DNA from 4 places in the Acidovorax sp. GW460-11-11-14-LB4 genome. Region 1 is predicted to be linked to each of the others. Evidence: predicted binding sites of a transcription regulator. Region 1 holds the regulator's gene; each other region holds the start of a gene.

Region 1 (7,758 bases):
TTGCATGGCCTGGCGCCACGAGGCGCGCAACAGCACACCGCCCCGGCCCACCAGCAGGTCTTGCCCCGTGAGGCCGGTGATGGCATGCACCTCGTCGGCCAGAAAGCCCTCGACGCCCGCGGCGCAAGGGAGAAAAAGTTGGAGTTGGTTCATGTCGATGGGGAGGATACGCGCTCGGACAATGCATGGGAATCCGGCGTTCCCGCGCGGGCCAGCAGCAATTGGCGGATGGATTCGGGGATCAGTGCCACCTTGCGGTCGGCCTTGCCGATGAAGACGATACCGATCTTGCCGCGCGCCACCTCGCGGCCGGAGGTCTTCTCGGTCATGCAGAACACGAGGTCGAAGCCGTAGCGGTTGAAGTCTGCCGGGGCCATCTCCACCCGCATGGTCTCGCCATGGAAACCTTCGGACTTGTACTGCGCCACGATGTCGCCCACCACGATGGACAGGCCGCCCACATCCGCCTCGGGGTACCCCAGCGACTGAAAGAAGCGCACCCGCGCTTCGGACACTAGGCTGAGCAACTGCGCGTTGTCCAGGTGCCCGCCCTGGTTCACGTGGCTGATGTAGATCTGCAGCTCGGTGGCAAAGCCGAAGTGCGGTGGGAGGTCGAAGACGATGCGGGCCATGGTGGGCTGCGGTGGGTAATACGGAAACAACAGAAAAGACTACGGCAGCGCAGGCGCACCGTGCGCCAGCTGCCAGAGCGACTACAGCGCTTTGCGGAGATTCGCCGGCGCGATCTTGAGCGCCTCGCGGTACTTGGCCACGGTGCGGCGGGCGCATTCGATGCCCTGCTCCTTGAGCATCTCGGCGATCTGGCTGTCGGACAGCGGCTTGGCCGGGTTTTCGGCGGACACGAACTGCTTGATCAGTGCGCGCACGGCCGTGCTGGACGCATTGCCACCGGTCTCGGTGCCCAGGCCAGAGCCAAAGAAGTACTTCAGCTCGTAGGTACCGATCGGCGTGGCCATGTACTTGGCCGTGGTCACGCGGCTGATGGTGGACTCATGCAGGCCCAGCTCGTCGGCGATGTCGCGCAGCACCAGGGGGCGCATGGCCAGCTCGCCGTGGGTGAAGAAGTTCTTCTGCCGCTCGACGATGGCGCGCGAGACGCGCAGGATGGTGTCAAAGCGCTGCTGGATGTTCTTGATAAACCAGCGCGCCTCCTGCAGCCGCTGCTGCATGCCCTGGTGGCCCTCGCCGCCCTTGTGGCCGCGTAGCGCACCTGCGTAGATGTCGTGCACGCGCAGACGGGGCATCACGTCGGGGTTGAGCTGCACGATGAAGTTGTGCTGGCCGTCCCGCCCGTTGGCGCGACCGGCTTTGCGCACGATGACGTCGGGGATGATGATGTTGCGCTCTACGTCGGCAAAACGGCGGCCAGGGCGAGGCTCCAGGCGGGCGATGAGTGCCATGGCAGACCGGGTGCGTTCTTCTCCGGCCACGCCACCTTCGCTGCACAGCTGCGTCAGGCGGCGGATGTCGCGGCGGGCCAGCATCTCCAGCGGCTGCTGACAGATGCGCAGCGCGGTCTGCACGGTCTCGGGGTCGGCGTCGCTGTCTTCGTCGGCCGCCAGCGCGGTGAGCTGCAGCGTCAGGCATTCGGCCAGGTTGCGCGCGCCCACGCCCACGGGCTCCAGGCTCTGCAGCAGACGTTGGGCCACGGTGAAGCGGTGCACCAGTTCTTCGATCTGTTCCAGGTCGTCGGGCCCGGCCAGGCTGGTAGCGAGTTCTTCCAGAGGCTCTTCGAGGTAGCCGTCGTCGTTCAGCGATTCGATGAGAAAACGCAGCGCGGCCGTGTCCACTTCAGACAGCCGCAGCGACAGTGCCTGGCGGTGCAAAAAGGCGGTGAGCGATTCGTGCGAACGGGCCAGCTCGGTGGCGTCGGCCTCGTCGCCTTCCGCATCGTTGCGGGTGCGCGCAGGGGCGTCGCCACCCCACTCGGCGTCGTTGGGCGCCATCTCGACGGTGCCGTCGCCGCTCCAGTCGGGCTCGTCGGCACCTGCACTGGGGATTTCAGCCTCGTTTTGGCTCTCAGCGCCAGTACTGCTTGCGCCGACAGCTCCTGAAAACATAGCATCATCGGCGCTGTAGTCGTCGGCCTGCGCGGGCGTGTCGGCGGCTTCCAGGCCAAACTCCTCGCGCGGTGCTTCGTCGGCATTGCGTTCGAGGAACGGGTTTTCGTCGAGCATCTGCTCGACTTCCTGCGAGAGTTCGAGCGTGGACAACTGCAGCAGCCGGATGGACTGCTGGAGCTGGGGGGTCAATGCAAGGTGCTGCGAGACGCGCAGCGACAGTCCAGGCTTCATCACATGCGGAAATGCTCGCCCAGGTACACGCGGCGTACTTCGGCGTTGTCCACGATCTCGGAGGGCGTGCCCTGCGCCAGCACGCGGCCGTCGCTGATGATGAAGGCGTGGTCGCAGATGCCCAGCGTCTCGCGCACGTTGTGGTCGGTGATGAGCACACCAATACCGCGTGCCTTGAGGAAGCCGATGATGCGCTGGATCTCGATCACTGCGATGGGGTCGATGCCGGCAAAAGGCTCGTCCAGCAGGATGAAGCGCGGCTGGGTGGCCAGGGCGCGGGCGATCTCGACGCGGCGGCGCTCGCCACCGGACAGTGCCAGCGCGGGCGAGGCACGCAGGTGGTCCACACGCAGCTCTTGCAGCAGTGCCGTCAGGCGTTCTTCGATGGCGTCGCGCGACAGCGGCTGGCCGTCATCGGCGCGCTGCAGTTCCAGCACCGCACGCACGTTTTCTTCGACGGTGAGCTTGCGGAAGATCGAGGCTTCTTGCGGCAGGTACGACAGACCCAGCCGAGAGCGGCGGTGGATGGGCATGTGGGCCACCGAGTGGCCGTCGATGCGAATATCGCCTGCATCGCTGCGCACCAGGCCCACGATCATGTAAAAGGATGTGGTCTTGCCCGCGCCGTTGGGGCCGAGCAACCCCACAACCTCGCCTTTTTGCACCACCAGCGACACATCCTTGACGACCTTGCGGCTGCCATAGGATTTGGCCAGATGCTGTACCTCCAGGCGGCTACCCGCCTGGGAGTCAGGACCGGTACTCACAGCAGGCCCGCTCACTTGGCGCCGCCGCCAAGGCTGTTGCTGGGGCGCAGCGCCGGTGCGGGCGCGTCAGGCGCTGGGGCCGGGGCTGCCGCGCCGGGCGGAGGGTCTTTGGGCGCCAGCACGGCGCGCACACGACCACCGGGCGCTGGTGTGTCGCCCGCTGCGGCAGAAGAGGCTGGTGCCTTCTGGCCATCGACGGTGAACACATCGGTGAGGTTGTTGTAGACGATCACGGCGCCGGTGATCTCGTCGTTCAATACCGACCCACGGTACCGGCGGAGTTCGGCGCGGGTGATGAAGCGCACGTTGTCGGCCTTGCCGTCGTATTCGATGACTTCGCTTTCGCCTTCGATGAACTCGTCAGGCGCCCCCGCCACGGTGTCGCGCTTTTGGCGGAAGAACGCCCGTTTGCCCGCCTCGGCCGTGACCACGCCGTACTGGTAGCCGTCGGCGTCCTGGCGCACATCCAGCCGCGCGCCGCGCAGCACGATGGTGCCCTTGGTCATCACCACGCGGCCCGAGAACACGCTGGTCTGCTTGAGTTCATCGTGGCGCAGGGCGTCGGCCTCGATGTTCATGGGCTTGGCACGGTCAGCCTTTTCGGCATATGCCATGCCCGCAAGGCCGGTCAGGGCTGCGAGCACAAGGAGGGGGAGTAGGCGGTGGGTCATAGGGCACGAATCTTGCAATGATTGTAGCCACCCGATGGTACCCACCCCGAAAAAAAAGCCCGCGTCAGCGGGCCTTTGGGACAACTTGCCGACAGGGTCGGCACATCGTCAGGCTTTGCGTGCCGTGGCCGCCAGGTATTCGACCACCTGCAACACGGTTTGCATGCTGCCGGCCATCGTGCCGTCGGTGTAGTACTTGCCTGCCACACCCATGGAAGGCACGCCCTCAACACCGTACGAATCTTGCAGCTGCGAGGCGCGACGCACCTGGTTGGCCACGCTGAAGGAGCCGTAGACCTCCTTGAACTTGGCCGCATCAACGCCCTGCTGGGTCACCCAGGCCAGGATTTCGTCGTCCTTGGCGAGCTTGGCCTTTTCCACGTGGATGGCACGGAAGACCTTGGCGTGCAGGGCTTCGAGCTTGCCCATGCCTTCGAGCGTGTAGTACAGCTTTTGCTGGGGCACGAAGCTGGCGTTGAACGCCACGGGCACGCGGCGGATGGAGAGGTCCTTGGGCGCAGCCTTGACCCAGGCGTCCAGCGTGGGCTCGAAGGCGTTGCAGTGGGGGCAGCTGTACCAGAAGAACTCGATCACATCGACCTTGCCGGCCGGCGCATCGGGGGTGACGGGCTTGTCCAGCCGCTTGAAGTCCTTGCCCTCCTTGAACTGGCGGGCTTGCGCCATCGCGGGGTTGGCCACTGGCAGCGTCAGGGCAGAAGCGGCAACCGCAGAGGCGGCGGACAAAGAAAACTCACGGCGTTTCATGACAAAGACTCTCCTGGTTCAGGTATGCGGGATGTGAGACATCCCTTTACAAAAAGTTCAGCCCTGGTGGTGGCGCTGTATGCACAGGCCCCTGTTCACAGCCACAGGCCGATCAGCGCTGCACACGCACCAGCGCCGATTCCAGCCCGGCGCCATCGAGTTTCTCTTTGAGCACTTCGGCATCGTCACGCTTGGTGAAAGGACCGATGCGCACCCGGAAGACCGCCCGGCCATTTTGCTCACGCTCGCTCACGCGGGCCTCCCAGCCCAGCATGGCCAGCTTGGCGCGCTGGGCGTCTGCGTCGGCCTGGGTGCGGAAGGCGCCCGCCTGCACAAAGTAGTCAAACGGGTCCACACTGCCCTTGGCCGCGGCCTTGGCCACGGCCAGATCGCCCAGCGGGTCAGCGCCCGGCTTGCTCTCGGCTTTGGCCTCGGCTTTGGCGTCTGGCTTGCTCGCGGCAGGCTTGGCAGCCGACGCGGCGGCGCGCACCTCAGGGGCGGGAGCGGATGCAGGCGCTGACGCGGCTGCCGCCACCGCTGGCGCCGCAGGGCGGGCCGGGTTCTTGCCATACAGCGGCGAGTTCGGGTCCCAGTTCTTGTTTTTCTGGGACTCCGCTGCGTCTAGGTCGGCACCGCGGCCATTGCCCTTGTTCAGGAAGGGCACCGGCACCTTGGTCACGTACACGGCCACGGCCAGCGCCGCGCCCAGGCCCACGATGACCCCGACGATGAAGCCGACAATGGTCCCGCCCGTCTGTTGCTTTTTCATATTGGTAGTAACTGCTTACATTCTGGCCGGGGCCGACACGCCCAGCACGGCCAGGCCATTGTGCAATACCTGGGCGGTGGCAGCGACCAGCGCCAGGCGCGCCTTCTTCACAGCCTCGTCGTCCACGAGGATGCGCTCGGCATCGTAATAGCTGTGGTAGCTGGCGGCCAGGTCGCGCAGGTAGAAGGTCACATCGTGTGGCGCCTCACCGTCGGCGGCGGCGGTGAGCATCTCGGGGTACTTGGCCAGTTGCAGCATCAGCGCCTGGGCCTGCGGGCCTTCGAGGGCAGACAGGTCCACATCCTTGAGCGAAGCCACATCACCACCGCCCGCCTCTTGCCACGCACGCAGCACCGACTGGATGCGGGCATGCGCGTACTGCACGTAGTACACGGGGTTGTCGTTGTTCTGTGCCACGGCCAGGTCCACGTCGAAGGTGTACTCGGTATCGGGCTTGCGGCTGAGCAGGAAGAAGCGCACCGCATCCTTGCTGGTCCACTCGATCAAATCGCGCAGCGTGACATAGCTGCCGGCACGCTTGCTGATCTTGACCTCTTCGCCGCCCTTGACCACCCGCACCATGGTGTGCAGCACGTAGTCGGGGTAACCCTTGGGGATCCCCACATCGGCCGCCTGCAGGCCGGCGCGCACGCGGGCGATGGTGCCATGGTGGTCCGTGCCCTGGATGTTGACGACCTTGGTGAAGCCGCGCTCCCACTTGGCAATGTGGTACGCCACGTCGGGCACGAAATAGGTGAAGGTGCCGTCCTGCTTGCGCATGACGCGGTCCTTGTCGTCGCCGTAATCGGTGGACTTGAGCCACAGCGCACCGTCCTGCTCGTAGGTCTTGCCGTTGGCTACGAGCTTGTTCACCGTGGCCTCGACGCGGCCGCTGGTGTACAGGCTGGATTCGAGGTAGTACTCGTCGAACTGGAGGTTGAAGGCCTGCAGGTCCTTGTCCTGCTCGTTGCGCAGGTAGGCCACCGCAAACTGGCGGATGTTGTCGTAGTCCTCCACATCGCCGTTGGCCGTGAACTCGCGGTCGTCAGCCTTCACGGTGGCCTTGGCCTTGAAGGCCTCGGCGATGTCGGCGATGTAGTCGCCGTTGTAGAAGTTCTTGGCCAGCGGGTTCTCGCTGTCGGTGGGCCAGCAGTCGTCGCCAGGCTTGAAGCCCTTGGCGCGCAGCTGCGTGCTCTTGGTCAGCGTGTCGATCTGTACGCCTGCGTCGTTGTAATAGAACTCGCGGTGCACCTTCCAGCCCTGGGTGCTGAACAGGTTGCAAATCGCATCGCCCAGCGCGGCCTGGCGGCCGTGGCCCACGTGCAGCGGGCCCGTGGGGTTGGCCGACACGAACTCGACCAGCACCTGCTGGCCGTTGCTGGCTTGGTAACCAAAGCGCTCGCCCGCAGCCAGCACCTCACGCACCACTTCCTGCTTGGCGGCGGGTTGGAGGCGGATGTTCAGAAAGCCCGGGCCCGCGATTTCAATGGCGGACACCCAGCGCTGAAAGGCGGGCGTGGCTTCGAGTGCGGCCTTGAGCTGCTCGCCCAGTGCGCGCGGGTTGAGCTTGAGGGGCTTGGCCAGTTGCATGGCCGCGGTGCAGGCGAAGTCGCCATGGGCCGCCACCTTGGGAGATTCAAAGGCTGCCTTGGCGCCAGCGCCGGGGAACAGGTTTTCCAGCTCGGCTGCGAGCGCAGCGAGCAATTCATTTTTGGCTGTGAGCATCGGTGGATTTTACGGGTCTGCCAGCAGCAGGGCGCCAGACGCGCCGCCAGGAGGCATCCCGCAGCGAAAGGCACAATGGGCCGCAATGCCCTTTCAACCGGAGAGTGCGCGTGCAACCCCAGCCCATCCTGCTCTATCGGCGCCGCTGGACCCTGGTGTTTCAGGTGCCTTTTGTGCTGCTGATGGCGGTATGCCTGGCCTTCTCGCTGTATTGGGCGTCTGTATCGAACGACCGACTGCTCACGGCCCTCTGCCTGTGTGCCGCATTCGTCTCCTTCTGTGTGGGCGGAACCCTGGGCCGGTCCGCCCTGGAGGCCTACCGGGAGCAAGACCCGGCGGTGGTCATTGACGCCACCGGTATCACCGATCTGCGCCAGGACGACCCGCACACCGTGACCTGGGAGGCCATGGAACGTGCGCACCTGGACGACTACGAAGGCGTGATCTTGGTCAAGTTGCGCCCCGGCCACAGAGACTCCGCACGGGGTGTGATCGTCAAGGCACTCAAACGCTGGCAGCAACGGGGGGATGTGGTGTTTGCCCTGGGTGGCCTGGCGCACGACCCCCGGCAGATCCACACGGCACTGAAAGCCTTTCATGCAGCCGCGGCCACCAGGGCCCGCGCAGGGTTGTGATGACGGGTCCGCGTTGTCGCGCGCCATGTTCTATGGTGCAATGCCGCCGGGACCCCCCATAACGCATTCACACCAGGAGATTCCATGAAAAAGCTTCTTTCCCTGACTGCA
Region 2 (7,758 bases), on a different contig from region 1:
CCAGGTCGGCGATGGTGCGCGCCACCTTCAGCGCCCGGTGCGTGCTGCGTGCCGACCAGCCCAGGCGCGCGGCAGCGGTGTTGAGGAACTTGGCGGCCGCATCGTCCAGGTGCAGGTGGGCGTCGATGGCCTGCCCCTGCAGCGCCTGGTTGGTGCTGCCCTGGCGCGCCAGCGCCTTGGCGCGGGCCTGCTCCACCCGGGCGCGGATGCTGGCGGTGGACTCGCCCGCAGCCGCCTGCACCAGCTGCTCGGCGGGCAGGGCGGGCACCTCCACATGCAGGTCGATGCGGTCCAGCAGCGGGCCGCTGAGCTTGGCCTGGTAACGGTGCACCTGGTCGGGCGTGCAGCGGCAGGCGCGCTGCGTGGAGCCCAGAAAGCCGCAGGGGCACGGATTCATCGCCGCGATCATCTGGAACCGGGCCGGAAACTCCGCGCGTTGCGCTGCCCGGGCGATGGTGATGTGGCCGGTCTCTAGCGGCTCGCGCAGAGCCTCTAGCGCAGCGCGGGGGAATTCCGGGAGTTCATCAAGGAAGAGCACGCCCTGGTGGGCCAGCGAGATCTCGCCCGGCCGGGGTGGCGAGCCACCGCCCACCAGCGCCACCGCGCTGGCCGTGTGGTGGGGCTGGCCGGTGGGGCGCACGCCAAAAGCCTCGGGCCGAAAGCGCCCCGCCAGGCTGGCAATGGCGGCGCTCTCCAGCGCTTCGTCCACCGTCATCGCGGGCAGCAGCCCGGCAAAACGCTGCGCCAGCATCGACTTGCCCGAGCCAGGTGGCCCGGCCATCAGCAGGCTGTGGCCGCCAGCCGCTGCAATCTCCAGCGCGCGCTTGGCGCCCGCCTGGCCCTTCACGTCGGCCATGTCGGGCCCGGTGGTGCTGGCGGTGAGCGCGGTGGCCTGCAGGCGGGTCCAGCCGTCGTTGGCCACGTCGGCATCGCCACCGGCCGTGCTGCCCGGTGGCAGGAACGCCCGCACCACATCCAGCAGGTGCCGCGCACGCACCACGCGCGCGGCGGGCACCAGGGCGGCCTCTTCGGCGCTGCCGGGCGGCAGCACCAGCTGTGCGTCAATCTGCTGGGTCTGCAGGGCCAGGCTGGTGGCCAGCGCGCCGCGCACGGGGCGCAGCTCGCCGGACAGCGACAGCTCGCCCGCAAACTCGTAGCCTGCCAGGCGGCTGGCATCCACCTGACCGCTGGCGGCGAGGATGCCCAGCGCAATCGGCAGATCGAAGCGGCCCGAATCCTTGGGCAGGTCGGCGGGGGCAAGGTTGACGGTGATGCGTTTGTTCGACGGGAACTCCAGCCCCGCGTTCTGCAGCGCGGAGCGCACGCGCTCGCGGGCTTCTTTCACCTCCACCTCGGCCAGCCCGACCAGCGTGAAGCTGGGCAAACCGTTGGCCAGATGCACTTCGACGGTGACTGCAGGCGCCTGCAGCCCCAGAAGGGCGCGGCTTTGCACCAAAGCAAGACTCATGAAGCGATTTCTCCCCAGATGGGTGCGTTTTGTGGTTTTTTAGCGCGGTCTGTTGGGTGTCTGCACCAGTTGGGTGCAACATGCCGGACGCGGTCACCGCCACTGTACTGGGGATTGTTGTAACGCAACGCAACCGTGCAGCGCGCCGTGCACCTTGGTGTGGCACGGTCCGTGCTTAAAGCGCTTGTCCCTACTTTGTCCAACCGGAGGAAACATGACCCGCGCCATCATCAAGACCCTGGGCGTTGCCCTTGTTGCAACCCTTCCCATGCTGGCCAGCGCCCAGCTCACCGCCAACGTCAGCCTGACCACGAACTACAAGTTCCGTGGCCAGGACCAGGACACGTCCAAGGTCAAGGCCGTCAAGCCCGCACTGCAAGGCGGCTTTGACTACACCTTCGGCGAAACCGGCTTCTACGTGGGCAACTGGAACTCCAGCGTCAACTGGCTGTCCGGCAACTCGCTCGAATCCGACATCTACGGCGGCTACAAGTTCAAGGCCGGTGACGTGGACCTGGACGTGGGCCTGCTGACCTACATCTACCCCGGCAACAGCGCGGGCAACACCACCGAAGTCTATGGCGCTGCCACCTTCGGCCCCGTGACGGCCAAGTACTCGCACACCCTGTCCAAGGACTACTTTGCCTACGCAGGTCCTGGCATGAAGGGCCGCAACACCGGCTACCTGAACCTGGCGTTTGCCCAGGAAGTGGCCCCCAGCACCACGCTGAAGGCGTCGGTCGGCTTCACCCGCTTTGGTGGTGACATCACGGCCCCCAACTTCATGGACTACAGCCTGGGCGGTTCGTACGACTTCGGCGGCGGCGTGTCCCTCGGCGCTGCCGTGGTTGGCGCCACCAAGAAGGCCTTCTACGGCCCGGTCAACAAGTCGCGCGTGATCGTCACGCTCACCAAAACCCTGTAAGTCTCAATGGGCGCCGGTGGCGCCCATTCCGGAGGAACTGAAAATGAAAATGGTGACAGCCATCATCAAGCCCTTCAAGCTCGACGAAGTGCGCGAAGCGCTCTCCGACATCGGCGTGCAAGGCATCACGGTGACCGAAGTCAAGGGCTTTGGCCGCCAGAAGGGCCACACCGAGCTGTACCGCGGTGCAGAGTATGTGGTGGACTTTCTTCCCAAGGTCAAGATCGAGGCCGCCGTGGCCGACGACCTGGTGGACCGCGTGATCGAGTCCATCGAGACCGCAGCGCGCACCGGCAAGATCGGTGACGGCAAGATTTTCGTGACCCACCTGGAGCAGGTGGTGCGCATCCGCACTGGCGAAACCGGCAAGGAAGCCCTGTAAGGGCGAGGCCGCATCCCATACAAGAAGAGAAACGCCATGAAAAAACTGCTTGCTTCCTTCATTCTGGGGCTGAGTCTGCTATCCGGCGGATCGGCTGTCCTCGCCCAGGCGCCCGCCACGGCAGAGGCCTCGGCACCCGCTGCGGCTGCACCAGCGGCTGAAGCCCCTGCTGCCCCTGCCGCAGCGGCTGCACCGGCTGCTGCTGCCGCCGCTGCGCCTGCAGCGCCCGCCGCAGAAGCGCCTGCTCCTGTCCCCAACAAGGGTGACACCGCGTGGATGATGACTTCCACCATCCTCGTGATCCTGATGGTCCTGCCTGGCCTGGCGCTGTTCTACGGCGGCCTGGTGCGCAGCAAGAACATGCTGTCCGTGCTGATGCAGGTGATGGTCACGTTCTCGCTGATCGTGGTGCTGTGGTTCATCTACGGCTACAGCCTGGCCTTCACCGAAGGCGGTGCCTTCATCGGTGGTTTCGACCGGCTGTTCATGAAGGGCATCTGGGACAACGCCGCAGGCACGTTTGCCAACGCGGCCACGTTCAGCAAGGGTGTCGTGATTCCGGAAGTGGTGTTTGCCGCCTTCCAGGCCACGTTCGCCGGCATCACCTGCGCCCTGATCGTCGGTGCGTTCGCAGAGCGCATCAAGTTCAGCGCCGTCATGCTGTTCATGGTCCTGTGGTTCACGTTCAGCTACCTGCCGATCGCCCACATGGTGTGGTTCTGGATGGGTCCTGATGCCTACGCCTCCAAGGAAGTGGCCGACGCCATGACCAGCAAGGCAGGCCAGATCTGGCAGTGGGGTGCTCTGGACTTCGCTGGCGGTACCGTGGTGCACATCAACGCCGCTGTGGCGGGCCTGGTGGGTGCGTTCATGGTGGGCAAGCGCATTGGATACGGCAAGGAAGCCATGGCGCCTCACAGCCTGACGCTGACCATGGTCGGTGCCTCGCTGCTGTGGGTGGGCTGGTTCGGTTTCAACGCCGGCTCTGCCCTGGAAGCCAACGGTTTTGCAGCCCTGGCCTTCATCAACACGCTGGTGGCTACCGCTGCTGCCGTGCTGGCATGGTGCATGGGTGAAGCGCTGATGCGCGGCAAGGCTTCGATGCTGGGTGCAGCGTCGGGTGCTGTGGCGGGCCTGGTGGCCATCACGCCGGCTGCCGGCAACGTCGGTATCGGCGGTGCGCTGGTCATCGGTCTGGTGGGTGGTTTTGCCTGCCTGTGGGGTGTCAACGGCCTCAAGAAGCTGCTGGGTGCGGACGACTCGCTCGACGTGTTCGGCGTGCACGGCATCGGCGGTATCGTGGGTGCCCTGCTGACCGGCGTTTTCAACGCCCCTGGTCTGGGTGGCCCTGGCTACGTGGCCGACTGGGTGACCGCCACCATGGTGACCTCTGCCGACTACTCCATCGCTGCCCAGGTGTGGACACAGGCCAAGGCCGTGCTGCTGACCATCGTGTGGTCGGGCGTGGTGTCCTTCGTGGCCTACAAGGTGGTTGACCTGACGGTGGGCCTGCGTGTCTCGGAAGAAGACGAACGCGAAGGTCTGGACATCACCTCGCACGGCGAAACGGCGTACAACCGCTGATCGCTCTGCGCCCTACGCGCTGCGGTGTCTGGTGGCACCGTGGCGTCGCAATAAGAACAAGCGAGTTACTCCTCTGGTTACTTCAGCCCGCCGACCACCGGCGGGCTTTTTTCGTACCGTTGGGTGACGCGTGTGGGACTGGCGCGCCAGGGGGCCAAAGGCCCCATGGCATCCGCCAGTCCTTTGCACGTCCGCTGTTCAAAAAATTCACGCCCCCTGCATGCCGTGCGGCGGACCGCTGCCGCTACGATGCACGGATGGACTTTTCCCTCGCCCCGATCACTGAGCGCGTGCGCGCTGCCGCCGCCGACCAGACCCCGTTGCGCATCCGTGGCGGGGGCACCAAGGACTTCCATGGCCTGGCGCTGCACGGCGAGGTGCTGGACACCCGGGTGCTGCGTGGCATCGTGAGCTACGAGCCCAGCGAGCTGGTCGTCACCGTGCGGTCCGGCACCCCGCTGGCCGAGCTGGAGGCCGCGCTGGCCGAACAAGGCCAGTGCCTGCCCTTTGAACCCCCGCATTTCGCCAAGACTCCTGCAGACGCCGCTACGGTGGGTGGCATGGTGGCGGCCGGCCTGTCCGGCCCGGCACGCGCCAGCGTGGGGGCGGTGCGTGACTATCTGTTGGGCGTGACCCTGCTCAACGGCAAGGCCGAGCTGCTCACCTTCGGCGGCCAGGTCATGAAGAACGTGGCGGGCTATGACGTGGCGCGCCTCATGGCCGGTGCCTGGGGCACGCTGGGGCTGCTGACCGAAGTGAGCCTCAAGGTGCTGCCCGTGGCCCCCGGCGAGGCCACGCTCCGGTTCGAGGGCATCAACCAGGCCGATGCGTTGCGCAAGCTGCACGCCTGGGGCGGCCAGCCGCTACCCCTTAACGCCAGTTGCTGGCTACAAGACGCGGCGGTGGACGAAGGCGCAGGCACCCTCTATGTGCGTCTGCGCGGCGCCGTGGCGGCGGTGGAGGCCGCGTGCAAGACCATGGGTGGCACGCGCATGGACAACGCCACCGTGGCCGCTGACTGGACCGCCTGCCGCGAGCAGACCCTGCCGTGGTTCACCGACCGGGCCACGCGCCCTGACCGCGCCCTATGGCGCCTGTCGGTGCCCGCCACCGCGCCGGTGCTGGCTTTGCCCGGCGGCGTGCAGCCACTGGTGGAATGGCATGGGGCGTTGCGCTGGGTGCAGGCCCCCGAGTCCACCGGAGACGCGCTGCGCGAAGCCGCCCGGGCGGTGGGTGGGAGTGCTTCTCTTTTTGTAGCTGCCGAGGCAAATAAATCCGGCGCCAGCGGTGCTTTTGACTTGCAATCCAAGGCGCTGGAGCAAATCCACGCCCGCCTCAAGCACAGCTTTGACCCTGCCGGCATCTTCAACCCCGGCCGCATGGCGCGGGCCTGGTAGGCAAGCCAACCCCCCCTCACAGCCACCACCGCCACCCTGGCCATGCGACGCCTTTTTCACCTCACCGGACACCACCGCACGGTTGCGAGCAACCAGGTGCTGGGCCTGCTGCTGGCGTTCAACGCCGGGGCGGTGAATGCCGGGGGGTTTCTGGTGGTGCACCTCTACACCTCGCACATGACGGGTTTCCTGTCGTCGCTGGCCGACAACCTGGTGCTGGGGCAGATGAAGCTTGTGCTGGGCGCCGTGGGCGCGCTCTGGGCCTTCATGTCGGGGGCGGGCACCACGGCCATCATGGTCAACTGGGCGCGCCAGCGCCGGCTGCGCAGCACCTACGCGCTGCCGCTGCTGCTGGAGTCCGTGCTCATGCTGCTGTTTGGCCTGGTGGGCGCCATCACTCTCAGCTGGCCCACGCCTTTTGCGGTGCCACTCACGGTGCTGCTGCTGTCCTTCATCATGGGGCTGCAGAACGCCACCGTGACCAAGATGTCCTCGTCCCAGATCCGCACCACCCACATGACGGGCGTGGTGACCGACCTGGGCATCGAGATGGGCAAGATGCTCTACTGGAACCGCACGGGCACTGCGCCCGAATCGCAGGTGCGTGCCAACCAGGCCCGGCTGCGGCTGTTTGCCGGGCTGGTGGGCATGTTCCTGGTGGGCGGCATTGCGGGGGCTGCGGGCTTCAAGCACGTGGGCTTTGTGTTTGTGGTGCCGCTGGCGCTGGTGCTGCTGGCCCTGTCGCTGCCACCGCTGTGGGCCGACCGCGCCAGGCTGCGCCGCCCCTTGCGCAAGCCCTCGGCGCCGGCCGCGCCGGGCGACCCCAGCCTGGCCCCGCCAGCGGACCCACCGGCCGCGCGCTGACCAACCTCCGCCGAAATTTTTGTCTCTTCGCCCAGGCTGCACCCCATGCAAACCCAGCTCTCCCCCGAATACCGCGCCCGCGCCGATGGCCTGGAGGCCGAATCCATCCTGCGCAAATGTGTGCACTGCGGCTTTTGCACCGCCACCTGCCCCACCTACCAGCTGCTGGGCGACGAGCTGGACGGCCCGCGCGGCCGCATCTACCTCATCAAGCAGGTGCTCGAAGGCGCCGAGCCCACGCGCAAGACCCAGATGCACCTGGACCGGTGCCTCACCTGCCGCAACTGCGAAAGCACCTGCCCGAGTGGCGTGCAATACGGCCACCTGGTGGACATCGGTCGCAAGATCGTCGATGAAAAAGTGCCCCGCCCCGTGGGCGAAAAAGCCCTGCGCTGGGCACTGAAGGAGGGCCTGCCTTCGCCGCTGTTCGCCCCTGCCATGAAGGCAGGGCAAATGGTGCGCGGCCTGCTGCCCGAGGCGCTGAAGGCCAAGGTGCCCGCACCGCAGGATGCTGGCGCCTGGCCCACGCGTGAACATGCGCGCAAGGTGCTCATGCTGGCGGGCTGCGTGCAACCGGCCATGATGCCGAACATCAACACGGCCACCACCCGCGTGCTTGACGCGGTAGGCATCCAGACCGTGATCGCATCCAAGGCGGGCTGCTGCGGCGCCGTCAAATTCCACCTCAACGACCAGGCTGGCGGCATGGCAGAGATGCGCGCCAACATCGACGCCTGGTGGCCGCTGGTGGCCGCAGGTGGGGTCGAGGCCATCGTCATGAACGCCTCGGGCTGCGGCGTCACCGTCAAGGAATACGGTCACATCCTGAAAGACGACCCACAGTACGCGACCAAGGCCGAACGCATCAGCAGCCTCACGCGCGACCTGTCGGAGCTGCTGCCCGCCATGCTGCCCGAGCTGGCCACCAAGCTGCAGGGCAGGGTCAACCAGCCGGACACCCTGTACGCCTACCACCCCCCTTGTACGCTGCAGCACGGGCAGAAGCTGCGCGGCGGGGTGGAGGCGCACCTGAACCAGCTGGGCTTCAAGCTGCGCACCGCGCGCAACGATGCCCACCTGTGCTGTGGCTCGGCAGGCACCTATTCGGTGCTCAACCCCGACCTGTCCTACCAGCTGC
Region 3 (7,758 bases), on a different contig from region 1:
ACCCGCTCGGCCGCGCGCAGCACGGCGGTCACGCCTCCCGCAGCAGCGATGTGGTTCTCTTTGATCAGCACCGCATCGTGCAGGCCAATGCGATGGTTGGTGCCGCCGCCCACGCGCACGGCATATTTCTGCGCCAGGCGCAGGCCGGGAATGGTCTTGCGCGTGTCCACGATGTGGGCGCGGGTGCCAGCCACCACATCCACATAGGTGCGGGTCTTGGTGGCCACAGCCGACAGCAGTTGCAGGAAGTTGAGCGCCGTGCGCTCGGCGCTGAGCAGCGCGCGGGCATTGCCTTCAAGCTCCAGCACCACCTGATCGGGGGCACAGCGCTGACCCTCGGCTACCTGCCAGGTGATCTGCACCGTGGGGTCGAGGGCGCGCAGCGCGGCTTCGGCCCAGGGGGCGCCGCAGATGACGGCGGCTTCGCGCGCCAGGATGCGCGCGCGGGCGCGGCGGGCGGGGTCGATCAGGCCGGCGGTGAGGTCGCCGGTGCCCACGTCTTCGGCCAGGGCGCGGGCCACATCGGCCTGGGCCAGGGCCTTCACTTCGGTATCGCTCATGGGGGTCTTTGCGGGGGAATGTGCGGAATATGTCGCAGCTGTCATGGGCCGCGAGCATACCGGGAACGCAAAGGCCACTGTGCCAGCGCTGACCCCTGGGGCCCGCGCTGGAAACCAATAAGTACACCCAGTATTGGTCGCATAGACTCGCGGCAATTTTTTGGCTCCACCGCGCTACATGACCGCCACCAGCCCTGTTTCCGCCACGCCCTACGGCACGCTGCCGCCCGCATCGCCCCTGCCCCAGCGCAAGCCCGTGAGCCTGCCGCGCCTGGCGCAAATGCGCGCGGCGGGCAACAAGATCACCATGCTCACCGCCTACGACGCCACCTTTGCGGCCGTGGCCGATGCGGCGGGGGTGGAGTGCATTCTGGTGGGCGACTCGCTGGGCATGGTGTGCCAGGGCCTGCCCAGCACGGTGGGAGTGACGCTGGACACCATGGCCTACCACACGGCCAGCGTGGCGCGCGGCCTGCATCGCGTGCAGGGCACGGCCTGGCTGGTGGCCGACCTGCCCTATGGCACCTACGCCGAGAGCCGAGAGCAGGCGCTGCGCAGCGCCTGCGTGCTGATGCAGGCGGGCGCGCACATGGTCAAGCTCGAAGGTGGTGGCTGGACGGCTCCGACCGTGGAATTCCTGGTGCAGCGTGGCGTGCCGGTGTGCGCCCACCTGGGCCTGACGCCGCAGACGGTGCACGCGCTGGGCGGCTACCGCGTGCAGGGCAAGACCGACGACGCCGCCCGCACCCTACGCAAAGAAGCGCATGAACTGCAGGACGCAGGCGCCGCCATGCTGGTGCTGGAGATGGTGCCCGCAGCGCTGGCCGCAGACATCACGGCCGAGCTGCCGCACTGCCACACCATCGGCATCGGCGCGGGCAACGGCACGGCCGGCCAGGTGCTGGTGTTGCACGACATGCTGGGCATGAACCTCGGGAAGATGCCGAAGTTCGTGCACAACTTCATGCAGGACGCGGGCAGCGTGCGCGGCGCCCTGGAGGCGTATGTGCAGGCCGTGAAGCAAGGGCGTTTCCCGGACAACGCTGTGCACGCCTGGTGAGCCCTTTTCCTCTCTCCTTCTGACCCCTCCGACCCCATGCTGATTGCCCGCTCCATTGCCGACCTGCGCCAGGCCCTGGCCCCCTACCGCCGTCCCGCCTTTGTGCCCACCATGGGCAACCTGCACGATGGGCACATCGCCCTCGTGCGCCAGGCCAAGCCCCTGGGCGATGTGACCGTGGCCAGCATCTTTGTGAACCGCCTACAGTTTCTCCCGCACGAGGACTTTGACAGCTACCCGCGCACCTGGGAGGCCGACTGCGCGCAGCTCCAGACCGCCGGTTGCGATGTGCTGTTTGCCCCGCGCGAGACAGACCTGTACCCCGAGCCCCAGACCTTCAAGGTGCACCCCGACCCGGTGCTGGCCGACATGCTGGAAGGGCATTTCCGCCCCGGTTTTTTTGTGGGCGTGAGCACGGTGGTGATGAAGTTGTTTGCCTGCGTGCTGGGCCAGACCGGCGGCACGGCCGTGTTTGGCAAGAAGGACTACCAGCAGCTCATGGTGATCCGCCACATGGTGCGGCAGTTTGCGCTGCCCATTGACATCGTGGCGGGCGAAACCTGCCGCGCGGCCGACGGGCTGGCGTTGAGCTCGCGCAATGGCTACCTGGGCCTGGAAGAACGGCAAGAGGCCGTAGCCCTGTCGCAGGCCCTGAAGCGGCTGGCGCAGCAGTGGCTGGACGCCAGCGACCGCAGCGCGCTGGAGGCCCAGGCGCAAGACGCGCTGCGCGCACGGGGCTGGGCGCCCGACTACCTCACGGTGCGCCGCCGGGCCGACCTGCTGCCCGCCACGGCCGACGATGCCGCAGGCACGCTGGTGGCGCTGGGTGCAGCGCGGCTGGGCAGCACGCGGCTGATTGACAACCTGGAGTTCTGATTAGCTACTATTTTCATAGCTGCTCAGGCATTTTCCACTAGCGCTTGCAGCCAAAAACTCTTCAATCCATTCAAATCCACCCGTTGCGGGCCAGCCACTGCACCAGCAAGCGGGTCACCACCTCGGGCTGCTCCATGGTCAGCATGTGGCCGCTGTCGGGCAGCAGGTGGTGTTCGGCGCTGGGCATCAGCGCCACGATCTCCGCAGAACATTCGGGCGGCGTGAGCTGGTCGGCCGCACCACACACCACCAGCACGGGGCAGGCCACCTGCGGCAGATGCACCCGCGCATCGGGCCGATGGATCACGGCGCGGTTCTGACGCACCAGGTGGTCGGGGCCCGCATCCAGCACAAAGTCCAGGTAGGCCTGCACCAGGTCCGCCTTGGCGGCGTTCACGGGGTGGAAGGCCAGGGCCACGTTGGGCTCGATGACCTCGCGCATGCGGCCCTGTTCAAACAGCTCGATGGCGCCTTCGCGCAGGGCACGCATGTCGGGCGTCTCGGGCCGCGCGGTGGTACCCAGCAGCGCCAGCCCTGCCACACGCTGCGGCGCCTGGCGCGCGGCCTCCATGGCGATCATGCCGCCCATCGACGCACCCGCCAGCACCAGCGGCCCTGCGTGCTGCGCCAGCAGGCGTGCGGCAAAGTCTTCGATGCGGTGCAGGTTCACATCCTGGTGGGCGGTGGCGACCTCGGGGCGCAGCGCGGCGGGCAGCAGCGGCAGCACGCCGCGCCACATGCGTTCATCGGCGGCCAGGCCCGGCAGGAGCAGTAGTTGGGGGGAATGGGACATGGGTGAATCAGGGCATCACCAAGTTGGTGCGCGATAAGCTAAAGAGAGACAGCCCCAGCAGCGGGGCACGGACCGCACATTGTGAACAGCCGATGACGGCTTGTCACCGCCCCTGGAATAGTTGCCCGCGATGGCTCGGGACTTGCTAGCATGGCCTGCATATGCCTATCCACGCCGCGCTCCACCACGTCACGCATTACCAATACGACCGGCTGGTAGGCCTCGGGCCGCAGACCATCCGATTACGGCCCGCGCCCCACTGCCGCAGTAACGTCATTTCGTATTCGCTCAAGGTCGAGCCTGCGCAGCACTTCATCAACTGGCAGCAGGACCCGTTTGCCAACTACCAGGCGCGGCTGGTCTTCCCCGAGAAGACGCGCGAGTTCAAGGTCACGGTGGACCTGGTGGTGGAGATGGCGGTGTACAACCCCTTCGACTTCTTCCTGGAGCCCGAGGCCGAGAACATCCCGTTCAAGTACAGCAGCGATGTGCAGCAGGAGCTGGCGCCCTACCTGGCCACCGACCCGATGACACCGCTGGTGCAGGCCTATCTGGACAAGGTGGACCGCAGCAAGCAGCGCACCATCGATTTCCTGGTCAAGCTCAACCAGCAGGTATCGCAGGACATCCGCTACCTGATCCGCCTGGAGCCCGGCGTGCAGACGCCCGAGGAGACGCTGCAAAAGGCCAGCGGCTCGTGCCGCGACTCGGGCTGGCTGCTGGTGCAGCTGCTGCGCCACCTGGGGCTGGCGGCGCGGTTTGTGTCGGGCTACCTGATCCAGCTCACCCCCGATGTGAAGGCGCTCGATGGCCCCAGCGGCACCGACCACGACTTCACCGACCTGCACGCCTGGTGCGAGGTCTACCTGCCCGGCGCGGGCTGGATCGGCCTGGATGCCACCAGCGGCCTGATGGCGGGCGAGGGCCATATCCCGCTCGCTTGCACACCCCAGCCCTCGGGCGCCGCGCCGATTGAAGGCGGCGTGGACAAGGCCGAGGTGGAGTTCAGCCATGAAATGCGCGTGACGCGCATCTACGAATCGCCCCGCGTGACCAAGCCCTACACCGAAGACCAGTGGCAGGCTGTGCTGGCGCTGGGCGAGCAGGTGGACGCCGACCTGGTGGCGGGCGACGTGCGGCTGACGATGGGCGGCGAGCCCACCTTTGTGGCCGTGGGCGACCGCGACGCGCCCGAGTGGAACACCGACGCGCTGGGCCCCACCAAACGCGGCTTTGCCACCGAACTCACGCACAAGCTGCGCGCCGAATACGGCCAGGGCGGCTTCCTGCACTTTGGCCAGGGCAAGTGGTATCCGGGCGAGCAGCTGCCGCGCTGGGCACTGTCGATCTGCTGGCGCGCCGACGGCCAGCCCGCGTGGCAGAACCCCGCGCTGTTTGCCGACGAGCGCAACCCCTCGCACTACACCAGCGCCGACGCCGAGCGTTTTGTGCGCCACCTCACGCGCAAGCTGGGCGTGACGGACCGCTACATCCAGCCCGGTTATGAGGACACCTTCTACTACCTGTGGCGCGAGCGGCGCCTGCCGGTCAACGTGGACCCGTTTGACGCGCGTCTGGACGATGAGCTGGAGCGCGCACGCCTGCGCCGCGTGTTCGAGCAAAAACTCGACAGCGTTGTGGGCTATGTGCTGCCACTGCAGGCAGGCGAAGGCGCAGGCACGCTGGCGGGCAGCGTATGGAGCACGGGGCCGTGGTTCTTCCGCGACGACCGCATGCTGCTCATCCCCGGCGATTCGCCCATGGGCTACCGCCTGCCGCTGGACGCCCTGCCCTGGGTGAAGGCATCGGACACCGAGCACCTGATCCCGCAAGACCCGACCGCACCCCAAAGCCCGCTGGCCGCTGCCACCACTCTGCGGGCGCGGTATTCCGTGCCAGCAGGCCCGGTCACTGGCGACCGCGACCTGCCCTACCTGGCAGGCGCCACCGCCCCTGGCGAGGCACGGCGCGTAACGCAGAGCACTTCGGGTGGTGATAACGCGCGCCTGTCCGGTCAGCCCGACCCGCAGGCAGCTACGCAGCCCCCGGGCAAGTTCCAGTCGGCCGCAGGCCTGTCGCGCACGGCGCTGTGCGTGGAGGTGCGCGATCCGCGCCGAGCCAGCGGCCCCAAGGCCGAGAAGGTGGGCGAGAAATACGGCGTTTTGTACGTCTTCATGCCCCCGCTGGCGCGCCTGGATGACTACCTGGACCTGCTGGCCGCCATCGAAGCCACGGCCGAAGAGCTGGGCATGAAGATCGTGCTCGAAGGCTACCCGCCCCCGCGCGACGCACGCCTGAAGGTGCTGGCAGTCACGCCCGACCCGGGCGTGATCGAAGTGAACATCCACCCCGCCAGCCATTGGAAGGAGCTGGTGCAGCACACCGAGTTTCTGTACCAGGCCGCGTGGGAGACGCGCCTGTCGGCCGAGAAGTTCATGACCGATGGCCGCCACACCGGCACCGGTGGCGGCAACCACTTTGTGATGGGCGGCGCCACACCGGCCGACTCGCCGTTCTTGCGCAAGCCCGAGTTGCTGGCCAGCCTGCTGCTGTACTGGCACAACCACCCCAGCCTGAGCTACCTGTTCAGCGGCCTGTTCATCGGCCCCACCAGCCAGTCGCCGCGCGTGGACGAGGCGCGCAACGACCAGCTGTACGAGCTGGAGATTGCACTGCGCGAGATCGAAACCAACCGCGCAACCTATGGCCAGGACATGCCGCCCTGGCTGGTGGACCGCACGCTGCGCAACATCCTGGTGGACGTGACGGGCAACACGCACCGCAGCGAGTTTTCCATCGACAAGATGTTCTCGCCCGACAGCAGCACCGGCCGGCTGGGCCTGCTGGAGTTGCGCGCGTTCGAGATGCCGCCCCATGCCCACATGAGCGTGGTGCAACAGCTGCTGCTGCGCGCCCTGATCGCCCGCTTCTGGAAGGCGCCCTACCGCGCGTCCGCCGCCCGCTGGGGCACCGAGCTGCACGACCGCTGGATGCTGCCCACCTTCATCCAGCAGGACATGCACGACGTGGTGGCCGAGATGAACGCCGCAGGCTACGCGTTTGACGCGGCCTGGTTTGCACCGCAGTTCGAGTTCCGCTTCCCGATGGTCGGCACCGTGAAGTCGATGGGCGTGGAGCTGACCTTGCGCAATGCGCTGGAGCCCTGGCATGTGATGGGCGAGGAAGGCTCCGCCGGGGGCACCGTACGCTATGTGGATTCGTCGCTGGAGCGCATCGAGGTGCGCGTGACGGGCATGAACGAAAGCCGCCATGTGGTCACCGTCAACGGCCAGCCGCTGCCGCTGCAAAGTACCGGCACCACCGGCGAGTTTGTGGCCGGTGTGCGCTACAAGGCCTGGAACCCGCCCTCGGCCCTGCACCCCACCATTGGCGCCCATGCGCCGCTCACGTTCGACATCGTGGACACCTGGATGAACCGCTCGCTCGGCGGCTGCCAGTACCACGTGGCGCACCCGGGTGGGCGCAATTACGACACCTTCCCGGTCAACGCGTACGAGGCCGAAAGCCGACGCCTGGCGCGCTTCTCGCGCATGGGCCACACGCCGGGGCGGCTGGCGGTGCCGCCTGCGACCATTGAACTGCCGGGCAGCCGGGAGTTTCCGTTCACACTGGATCTGCGGCGAAAAATGCGGAGGTAGAGAGGCTCCCCTGAGTCGCTACGCGCCTTCCCCCCAGGGGGACGACGCCCTTGCTGCGGGGCGGCCCTTGCTTGGCGTCTCTGGCATCGGCCCCGCCAGTTTCGACGGTGCGGGTTACCCGCAGAGTGTTGTCGACCAAATGCCCGAAAATCGAGCGCAGTGAACCACCTCAACGACAGCCTCCCCACCCCCGACCCTTCCGACAGCGCAGCCCAGTTAGCGGCTGCACTGGCGCCTGCTGCGGCGGCCGGGCATTTTGACGAGCTGCGGGGTGCCAGCGTGGCGGACGCCCCCGGTGCTGCCACTGCATCAGGCACTTCCAAATCAATAGCAAACAAGCCAGATATCACTAGCGCCTGGGCCCAATTCTTTGATCAATTGGGGCCCGAGGGCTTCCAGGACCTGGATCGGCGCATGCAGAGCCTGCAGCGCCAGGTGCGCGACAACGGCATCACCTACAACGTGTACGCCGACGCCGACGGCCCGCAGCGGCCCTGGTCGGTGGACCTGTTCCCGCTGATCCTTTCGCAGGGCGACTGGGCACACATCGAGCGCGGCGTGCTGCAACGCGCACGCCTGCTCAACCGCGTAATGGCCGACGTGTATGGCCCGCAGGAGCTGCTGCGCAAAGGTCTGCTGCCCAGCGCGCTGGTGCAGGGCCACCCGGGCTACCTGCGCGCCATGCATGGCGTGCAGCCCGTGGGCGGCACCCATTTGCACATCGCGGCGTTCGACATAGCGCGCGACGCGCAGGGCGACTGGTGGGTGGTGACGCAGCGCACGCAGGCGCCCTCAGGCCTGGGGTATTTG
Region 4 (7,758 bases), on a different contig from region 1:
CATCAACTTCACCGGCTCCACCAAGGTGGGCCGCATCATTGCGCAGACCTGCGCCAAGTACCTCAAGCCCGTGGTGCTGGAACTGGGTGGCAAGGCCCCGCTGCTGGTGCTGGATGACGCCGATATCGACGCCGCCGTGGCGGGCACCGTGTTTGGCGCGTTCGCCAACTCGGGCCAGATCTGCATGTCCACCGAACGCATCATCGTAGACAACGCCGTAGCCGATGAATTTGTGGCGAAGCTCGGTGAGCGCGCCAAGGCACTGCCGCTGGGCGACCCACGCAAGGGCCCCGTCGTGCTCGGTTCGGTGGTGGACATGGCCACCGTGCACCGCTGCAACGCCCTGATCGACGACGCACTGGCCAAGGGCGCCAAGCTGGTCTGCGGCGGCAAGAGCGACAGCACGCTGATGCAGGCCACGGTGCTCGACCATGTGACGGCCGAGATGGACATCTACCGCGAAGAATCGTTCGGCCCCGTCAAACCCGTGGTGCGCGTGAATAGTGTCGAGGAAGCCGTTGCCTGCGCCAACGACAACGAGTTCGGCCTGTCATCCGCCGTGTTCAGCCGCGATGTGGCCAAGGCGTGGAATGTGGCCGCACGCATCGAGTCGGGCATCTGCCATGTGAACGGCCCCACGGTGCATGACGAAGGCCAGATGCCTTTTGGCGGCGTGAAAAGTTCGGGCTATGGCCGCTTTGGCGGCATGGCCGGGGTGCGTGAATTCACCGAATTGCGCTGGATCACCGTGCAGACTACCCCGCGCCACTATCCGTTCTGACCATCAAAAAAGATAGCACCTAGCGCATGATTTACCTGCGCCAGGTGCCACTTTTCTTCAAAATCACATCGTGATGGCATCCAGCGGCCAACGCGGCTTCACGTCAAAGGCGTAGTCGGTGTTGGCCTGCTGCTGCCCAGCCTGCAGCCGCATCGCAGCCGCCATGGCAATCATCGCGCCGTTGTCCGTGCACAAGTGCAGCTCGGGGTAATGCACACGCACCTTGGCAGCGGCACAGGCGGCATTGAGCTGGGCGCGCAAGTGTCGGTTGGCACCCACACCACCGGCCACCACCACGCGCTTGAGGCCGGTCTGCTTGAGCGCGGCCAGCGTCTTCTTCACCAGCACTTCGACAATCGCAGCCTCGGTGCTCGCCGCCAAGTCTGCCTTGCGCGCTTGCAACTCATCGCCCAGCTTCTTGGCCTGCGTGAGCACCGCCGTCTTGAGCCCGGCGAAAGAGAAATCAAGGTTGCCGCTGTGCAGCAGCGGGCGTGGCAGCTTGAAGGCCGTGGCATCGCCCTGCTCAGCCAAGCGCGACAGCGCAGGCCCACCGGGGTAGCCCAGGCCCATGAGTTTGGCGGACTTGTCGAACGCCTCGCCAGCCGCATCGTCAATGGTCTCGCCCAGAATCTCGTAGCGGCCCACGCCATCCACGCGCATCAACTGCGTGTGACCGCCTGATACCAACAGGGCCACAAAAGGGAATTCAGGCGGGTCAGCGCTGAGGAAGGGTGACAGCAGATGCCCCTCCAGATGGTGTACGCCCAGCACCGGTTTATTCAGCGCAGCGCCCAGTGCACATGCCACACCGGCACCCACCAGCAGCGCACCAGCCAGGCCCGGGCCGCGGGTATAGGCCACCACGTCTACGTCAGCCAGCGACTGGCCGGACTCGGTAAGCACCTGCGTGGCCAGCGGCAGCACGCGGCGGATGTGGTCACGGCTGGCCAGCTCGGGCACCACACCACCATAGGCCTGGTGCATCTCGATCTGACTGTGCAGCGCGTGCGACAGCAGCGTAGGCACGGCATTGCCCGTGGAACGGACCAATGCCACGCCCGTCTCGTCGCACGAAGATTCAATACCCAGGATCAGCAAGCTCATGCCCCGAGTGTAAAACCCGGGGCCGATCCGTCCCGGAGGGCTGTTTACCAGCGGTCCGACCGCATGCGCAGTTCCCAGTTGCCGCTGCGCAGCTCGTACACACCCACGGCGCCGTAGCGTTGCTCGCCCTTCTCATCCCAGGTCATGGTGCCAATCACTGGGGCATAGCCGTTGATGCTGTGCAGGGCCTTGGTGATTTCCTTGGGGTCGGCGGACTTGGCTTTCTGGATGGCCGCCGAAAGCACATACGTGCTGTCGTAGCTGTAGTGGCCACCGTAGGCCGGAGGCTTCTTGAAGGCGGCGATGTACTTTTCAAGGAAGGGCTTGCCGGTGGTGAACTCCTTGGCTTCCAGCACTGGCGAGGTGGCGTACAGCCCCTGCACGATGCCCGCGCCCTTGGTCATGTCGGTGGTCTTGATGGTGTCGCCACCCAGCAGGCTGACCTTGGTGTGGTCTACCTTCTTGAGCGCTTCGAGCAGCGCCAGGGCCTGGAAGTCGTTGAGGGTAGAGACAATCACCTCCACGTTGGCGGCCTTGAGCTCACCGGCCAGCTCGTCGAAGGCCACGGTCTTGTCGTCGAACGACTTGCGCACCACTACTTCCTTTTTCTCGGCCTTGAGCTGTTCGGCAGCGCCATCGGCCAGGCCCTTGCCGTAAGGGGTGCCGTCGTCCAGCGCGGCGTAGCGGTTGGCGCCCAGCTGCGTGGCCGCAAAGGAGCCGATGGCGCGCGCCTGCAGGGTGTCGTTGGCCACCATGCGGAACGTGGTGGGGAACCCGAGCTGCGTGAACTTGGGATTGGTGGAGATGGCGATTTGTGGAATGTCCTTGGCGGCGTAGATGGGGGCGGTCTCAATGCTCACGCCCGAGTTGAGGTGGCCCACCACGGCTACCACACCCGCATCCACCAGCTGCTGGGCGACCGCCTTGCCGGTGGTGGCGTCGGCCTTGTCATCCACGGACACAACCTCCAAGGTCACGCGCTTGCCGTCCACGGTGTAGCCGGACTTGTTGAGTTCCTCCACCGCCAGCTTCACGCCATTGAGCAGATCCTGCCCCAGGGCGCCCAGCGGGCCGCTCAAGGGCTGTGCAACACCAATTTTGATGGTGTCCGGCACCTTGCCGCATCCGGTCAGGAGTGCAGCAGTCGCCACTGCGGTCAAGGCCAGGCTGGCCGAGAAGCGCCGCCGGTTCATGTGCTTGTTCATGCAAAAAACTCCATTTCAGTGTGTCTGTGCGACCAGATGTATATGCGACGCCCTGCTGAGCGGGCTACCGGGTATGCCCTCCCACGGTGTCAGTATTAGCAACTTTCAGGCCCCACAACGGGGGCCAGGGCACCCAGGCCTGGCGGGCCTGGGGCTGGTATGGGCCCTGGGTGAAAGCCCATCGCGACGGCGCTCTGGGGCCGTGCACCACCCCGGCGCACCAATTTGTGGCGTAAAAATTGCTTATGCTTACGGGTATGAATGAGGCTTTGCGCATCGTGGTGGTTGCCCCGGATCTGGCAGTCGCCGACCCTGACGACGAACACGCCGTGGAGCAGGCGGAACGGTCGCGGGCGCTGCGCATCGGGCTGCTGGAGAACAACTTCAACCTGGTGGCCACGCTGCCCGCCGACGTGTTTCTGAGCGAGCGCATTGCCCAGCTGCAGCCTGACCTGATCATCGTGGACGCCGAGAGCGAGGCCCGCGACGCGCTGGAGCATGTGGTGATGGCCACACGCGACGAACGCCGCCCCATCGTGATGTTCACCAACGATGAAGACACCTCGCACGTGAAGGACGCGGTGGCGGCCGGTGTGTCTGCATACATCGTGGCGGGCCTGGCACCGCAGCGCATCCGCCCCATTCTGGACGTGGCCATGGCCCGCTTCCAGCACGAACAGGCTTTGCGCGCCGAGCTGGCCGACGCCAAGACCGAGCTCAAAGACCGCAAGACCATCGACCGCGCCAAGGGCCTGTTGATGCAGCGCCAGGGCCTGACCGAACAGGCCGCCTACGAAAAGCTGCGCAAGACCGCCATGGACAAGGGCCTGAAGCTCGTGGACGTGGCCCAGCGCATGCTGGACGTGATGGATCTGCTAGGGTAAAACCAGAGAACAGCCCCCTGAGCGGCTGCGCCGCTTCCCCCTTCTCTCGAATGATTGCGTCATTCGGGAAGGGGGACGATGCCCTCGCTGCGGTGCGGCCCTTGCTTGGCATCCCTCGCCTGGGCCGCGCCCAATTCCAAGGCCCCTCCCAAATGGTGCGCCGCACAAAGGCAGTGCGAACACACTGATCACAACAAGAACATCCCTGCTGCAAGCCCCGCAGGCGTGTAGCGCTTATTGATCAAGCGCAGACAGCTATCTATTCCATAGCAACCAACGCTCCAACATGGCGCAGCGCACGCTGGCACGCGCTTTGCATTGCACAGTGCAAGACCAATGCAGGTCTGACCACTGACAGCACTGACCCAACGGCGGGCCGGTGCTGGCAAGGAGCCCCGGACCCGTTCCAGGCTCCACCCAGGACAAAGGCGTCCCCACCCGCTCCCGGCGTTGCTTTGATGCAGCCAGGCGCAGTGTGAGGACGCCTTTTTTGTTTTTCACGCCACCAGGGATGCCCCATGACCGATCTGTTGAAAACCAGCCTCAACCGCCGCACCGTGCTGCAGGCCGCCACCGTGGGCGCTGTGGGTGTAAGCCCCGCGCTGCGCGCGCTCGTCCACGCAGCGGGCTCCGACGCCCCCGAGAAGAAGGAAGTCAAGATCGGCTTCATCCCGCTGACCGACTGCGCCAGCGTGGTCATGGCTTCGGTGCTGGGCTTCGACAAGAAATACGGCGTGACCATCGTCCCCAACAAGGAAGCCAGCTGGGCCGGCGTGCGTGACAAGCTGGTGAACGGCGAACTGGACTTTGCCCATGTGCTCTACGGCCTGGTCTATGGTGTGCACCTGGGCACCGCCGGCCCCAAGAAGGACATGGCCGTGCTGATGAACCTGAACAACAACGGTCAGGCCATCACCCTCTCCAAGGCCCTGGCCGACAAGGGTGCGGTGGATGGCCCGTCCCTGGCCAAGCTCATGGCCAGCGAGAAGCGTGAATACACATTTGCGGGCACCTTCCCCACCGGCACCCACGCGATGTGGATGCACTACTGGCTGGCAGCGGCGGGCATCAACCCGCTGTCGGGCGCCAAGCTCATCACCGTGCCCCCGCCGCAGATGGTGGCCAACATGCGCGTGGGCAACATGGACGGCTTTTGTGTGGGCGAGCCCTGGAACCACCGCGCCATCATGGATGGCATTGGCATCACGGCAAACACCACGCAGGACATCTGGAAGGACCACCCCGAGAAGGTGCTGGGCACCACGGCCGAGTTCGTCAAGAAGTACCCCAACACCACGCGCGCCGTGATGATGGCCGTGCTCGAAGCCAGCCAGTGGATCGACGCCAGCCTGTCCAACAAGATGAAGATGGCCGAGACCGTGGCCGGCAAGGCGTATGTGAACACGGGTGTGGACGCCATCAACCAGCGCATTCTGGGCCGCTACCAGAACGGTCTGGGCAAGACCTGGGACGACCCCAACCACATGAAGTTCTTCAACGACGGCGCGGTGAACTTCCCCTACCTGTCCGACGGCATGTGGTTCCTGACCCAGCACAAGCGCTGGGGCCTGCTCAAGAGCCACCCCGACTACCTGGCCGTGGCCAAGGAAGTGAACCAGGTGGACCTGTACAAGTCGGTCGCCAGCGCCATGAAGATCAGCGTGCCCAAGGATGTGCTGCGCACCAGCAAGTTCATCGACGGCGTGGTGTGGGATGGCAAGGACCCCGCCAAGTACGCCGACGGCTTCAAGATCAAGGCCTGACGGCAACCCTGCCCCAGCGCCCGCCCGGCCACCCCGCAAGCAAGCCCTGCACAGGAGAACACCATGGTCAGTGCCGTCTTTCACTCCCCGTTGGATGCAGCCCCCGTGGCCGCACAGAATGCTATGAATACTGTAGCTGCAAGCGCATCATCCACTAGCGCAAGAAGCCAAAAGGCTGCGATATCTGCCCCCAAGGCGCCTGCAACGCCCTCCAGCGTGGCCACTGGCCGCGACTGGTCCGCCCTCTCGCGCAGCTTCTGGCTGGCCGTGCTGCCGCCGCTGTGTGGCCTGGGCCTGCTCGTCGGCCTGTGGGCGGTGGTCTCCACCACCACGGGCGGCAGCATCCCCAGCCCCAAGGACACCTGGCTACAGGCGCTGGAAGTGTTCAGCAACCCCTTCTACCGCAACGGCCCCAACGACCAAGGCGTGGGCTGGAATGTGCTGATGAGCCTGCAGCGCGTGGCCATCGGCTTCGGCATGGCGGCGCTGGTGGGCATTCCGGCGGGGTTTGTGATCGGACGCTTCAACTTCCTGTCGCGCATGTTCAATCCGCTCATCAGCCTGCTGCGCCCCGTGTCGCCGCTGGCGTGGCTGCCGATCGGTCTGCTGGTCTTCAAGGGCGCCAACCCGGCGGCCATCTGGACCATCTTCATCTGCTCCATCTGGCCCATGATCATCAACACCGCCGTGGGTGTGCAGCGCGTACCGCAGGACTACATGAACGTAGCGCGCGTGCTCAACCTGAGCGAATGGAAGATCGCCACCAAGATCCTGTTCCCCGCCGTGCTGCCCTACATGCTGACCGGTGTGCGCCTGGCCGTGGGCACCGCGTGGCTGGTGATCGTGGCGGCCGAGATGCTGACCGGCGGCGTGGGCATCGGCTTCTGGGTGTGGGACGAGTGGAACAACCTCAACGTCAAGAACATCATCATCGCAATCTTCGTGATCGGCATCGTCGGGCTGCTGCTGGAGTTTGCACTCATCAAGCTGGCCACCGCATTTACGTTTGAAGAGGTGAAAGCATGAACACGACAGCTCCATCCACCCACCCTTCCATGAGCACCAAGTTCATCGAGATCCACGGCGTCGAGCAGACCTTCAAGACGGCCAAGGGCCTGTTCCCGGCGCTGCGCGACATTCACCTGACGATTGCCAAGGGCGAGTTCGTGGCGCTCATCGGCCACTCGGGCTGCGGCAAGTCCACCTTGCTCAACCTGATTGCCGGCCTGACCACGCCCACCAACGGCGCGCTGCTGTGCGCCAACAAGGAGATCAAGGGCCCGGGGCCGGAGCGCGCGGTGGTGTTCCAGAACCACTCGCTGCTGCCCTGGCTCACCTGCTTTGACAACATCTACCTGGCCGTGGAGCGCGTGTTTGGCGCCAAGGAAACCAAAGCCCAACTCAAGGCCCGCACCGACGCCGCACTGGCGCTGGTGGGCCTGACCCACGCGGGGCAAAAACGCCCCGGTGAAATCTCGGGCGGCATGAAGCAGCGCGTGGGCATCGCCCGGGCCCTGAGCATGGAGCCCCAGGTGCTGCTGATGGACGAGCCCTTCGGCGCGCTCGACGCCCTGACCCGCGCCAAGCTGCAGGACGAGTTGCTGGAGATCGTGGCGCGCACCCAAAGCACCGTGGTGATGGTGACCCACGACGTGGACGAAGCCGTGCTGCTGTCCGACAAGATCGTGATGATGACCAACGGCCCGGCCGCCACGATTGGCGAGGTGCTGACCGTGGACTTGCCCCGCCCCCGCAAGCGCGTGGAGCTGGCCGAGGACCCGCAGTATGTGCACTACCGCAAGGCGGTGATCGACTTTCTGTACACGCGCCAGGGGCACGTCGAAAAAGCCGCTTGAGCGGCCGGTCAGCAGCGCACCCGGCCGCCCAAAACAAAAGGGCTCTGACCAGATCGGTCAGAGCCCTTTTTCGCTGTGTCCGCTTGGCAGAGCCGCCGCACGCGCGCAGCTCCAGACCAGCGCACCCGCGCAAGGGCTGCCCCGCCGCTCTGGGTGCGTCCCCCA

The links. The regulator sigma-54, encoded in region 1, starts transcription at its own class of promoters, with help from an activator protein. The targets are predictions, from matches to a motif close to TGGCANGNAANCTGCTTT.
Region 2: AC07X4_RS21390 (TorF family putative porin) is a predicted target of sigma-54. The motif match lies at 1,629-1,646, and genes of this name have one in related genera.
Region 3: AC07X4_RS13910 (transglutaminase family protein) is a predicted target of sigma-54. The motif match lies at 3,421-3,438, and genes of this name have one in related genera.
Region 4: AC07X4_RS04665 (CmpA/NrtA family ABC transporter substrate-binding protein) is a predicted target of sigma-54. The motif match lies at 4,277-4,294, and genes of this name have one in related genera.

The regions. Positions count from the first base shown of each region.
Region 1 is NZ_JBWKYJ010000066.1:5,232-12,989, forward strand. It holds gene AC07X4_RS19165 (THUMP domain-containing class I SAM-dependent RNA methyltransferase) at 1-153, opposite strand, end outside; gene AC07X4_RS19170 (acyl-CoA thioesterase) at 150-632, opposite strand; gene AC07X4_RS19175 (RNA polymerase factor sigma-54) at 714-2,315, opposite strand; gene lptB (LPS export ABC transporter ATP-binding protein) at 2,315-3,097, opposite strand; gene lptA (lipopolysaccharide transport periplasmic protein LptA) at 3,094-3,753, opposite strand; gene AC07X4_RS19190 (thiol:disulfide interchange protein DsbA/DsbL) at 3,862-4,518, opposite strand; gene AC07X4_RS19195 (SPOR domain-containing protein) at 4,631-5,287, opposite strand; gene argS (arginine--tRNA ligase) at 5,303-7,012, opposite strand; gene AC07X4_RS19205 (hypothetical protein) at 7,123-7,647, shown strand; gene AC07X4_RS19210 (PsiF family protein) at 7,732-7,758, shown strand, end outside.
Region 2 is NZ_JBWKYJ010000086.1:287-8,044, forward strand. It holds gene AC07X4_RS21385 (YifB family Mg chelatase-like AAA ATPase) at 1-1,468, opposite strand, end outside; gene AC07X4_RS21390 (TorF family putative porin) at 1,683-2,393, shown strand; gene glnK (P-II family nitrogen regulator) at 2,437-2,775, shown strand; gene amt (ammonium transporter) at 2,812-4,359, shown strand; gene glcE (glycolate oxidase subunit GlcE) at 4,617-5,756, shown strand; gene AC07X4_RS21410 (YoaK family protein) at 5,799-6,620, shown strand; gene glcF (glycolate oxidase subunit GlcF) at 6,666-7,758, shown strand, end outside.
Region 3 is NZ_JBWKYJ010000035.1:23,979-31,736, reverse strand. It holds gene nadC (carboxylating nicotinate-nucleotide diphosphorylase) at 1-560, opposite strand, end outside; gene panB (3-methyl-2-oxobutanoate hydroxymethyltransferase) at 739-1,620, shown strand; gene panC (pantoate--beta-alanine ligase) at 1,657-2,496, shown strand; gene AC07X4_RS13915 (alpha/beta fold hydrolase) at 2,567-3,289, opposite strand; gene AC07X4_RS13910 (transglutaminase family protein) at 3,451-6,948, shown strand; gene AC07X4_RS13905 (circularly permuted type 2 ATP-grasp protein) at 7,108-7,758, shown strand, end outside.
Region 4 is NZ_JBWKYJ010000006.1:61,370-69,127, reverse strand. It holds gene AC07X4_RS04685 (aldehyde dehydrogenase) at 1-781, shown strand, start outside; gene tsaD (tRNA (adenosine(37)-N6)-threonylcarbamoyltransferase complex transferase subunit TsaD) at 845-1,885, opposite strand; gene AC07X4_RS04675 (branched-chain amino acid ABC transporter substrate-binding protein) at 1,930-3,090, opposite strand; gene AC07X4_RS04670 (ANTAR domain-containing response regulator) at 3,348-3,974, shown strand; gene AC07X4_RS04665 (CmpA/NrtA family ABC transporter substrate-binding protein) at 4,493-5,737, shown strand; gene ntrB (nitrate ABC transporter permease) at 5,801-6,763, shown strand; gene AC07X4_RS04655 (ABC transporter ATP-binding protein) at 6,760-7,593, shown strand.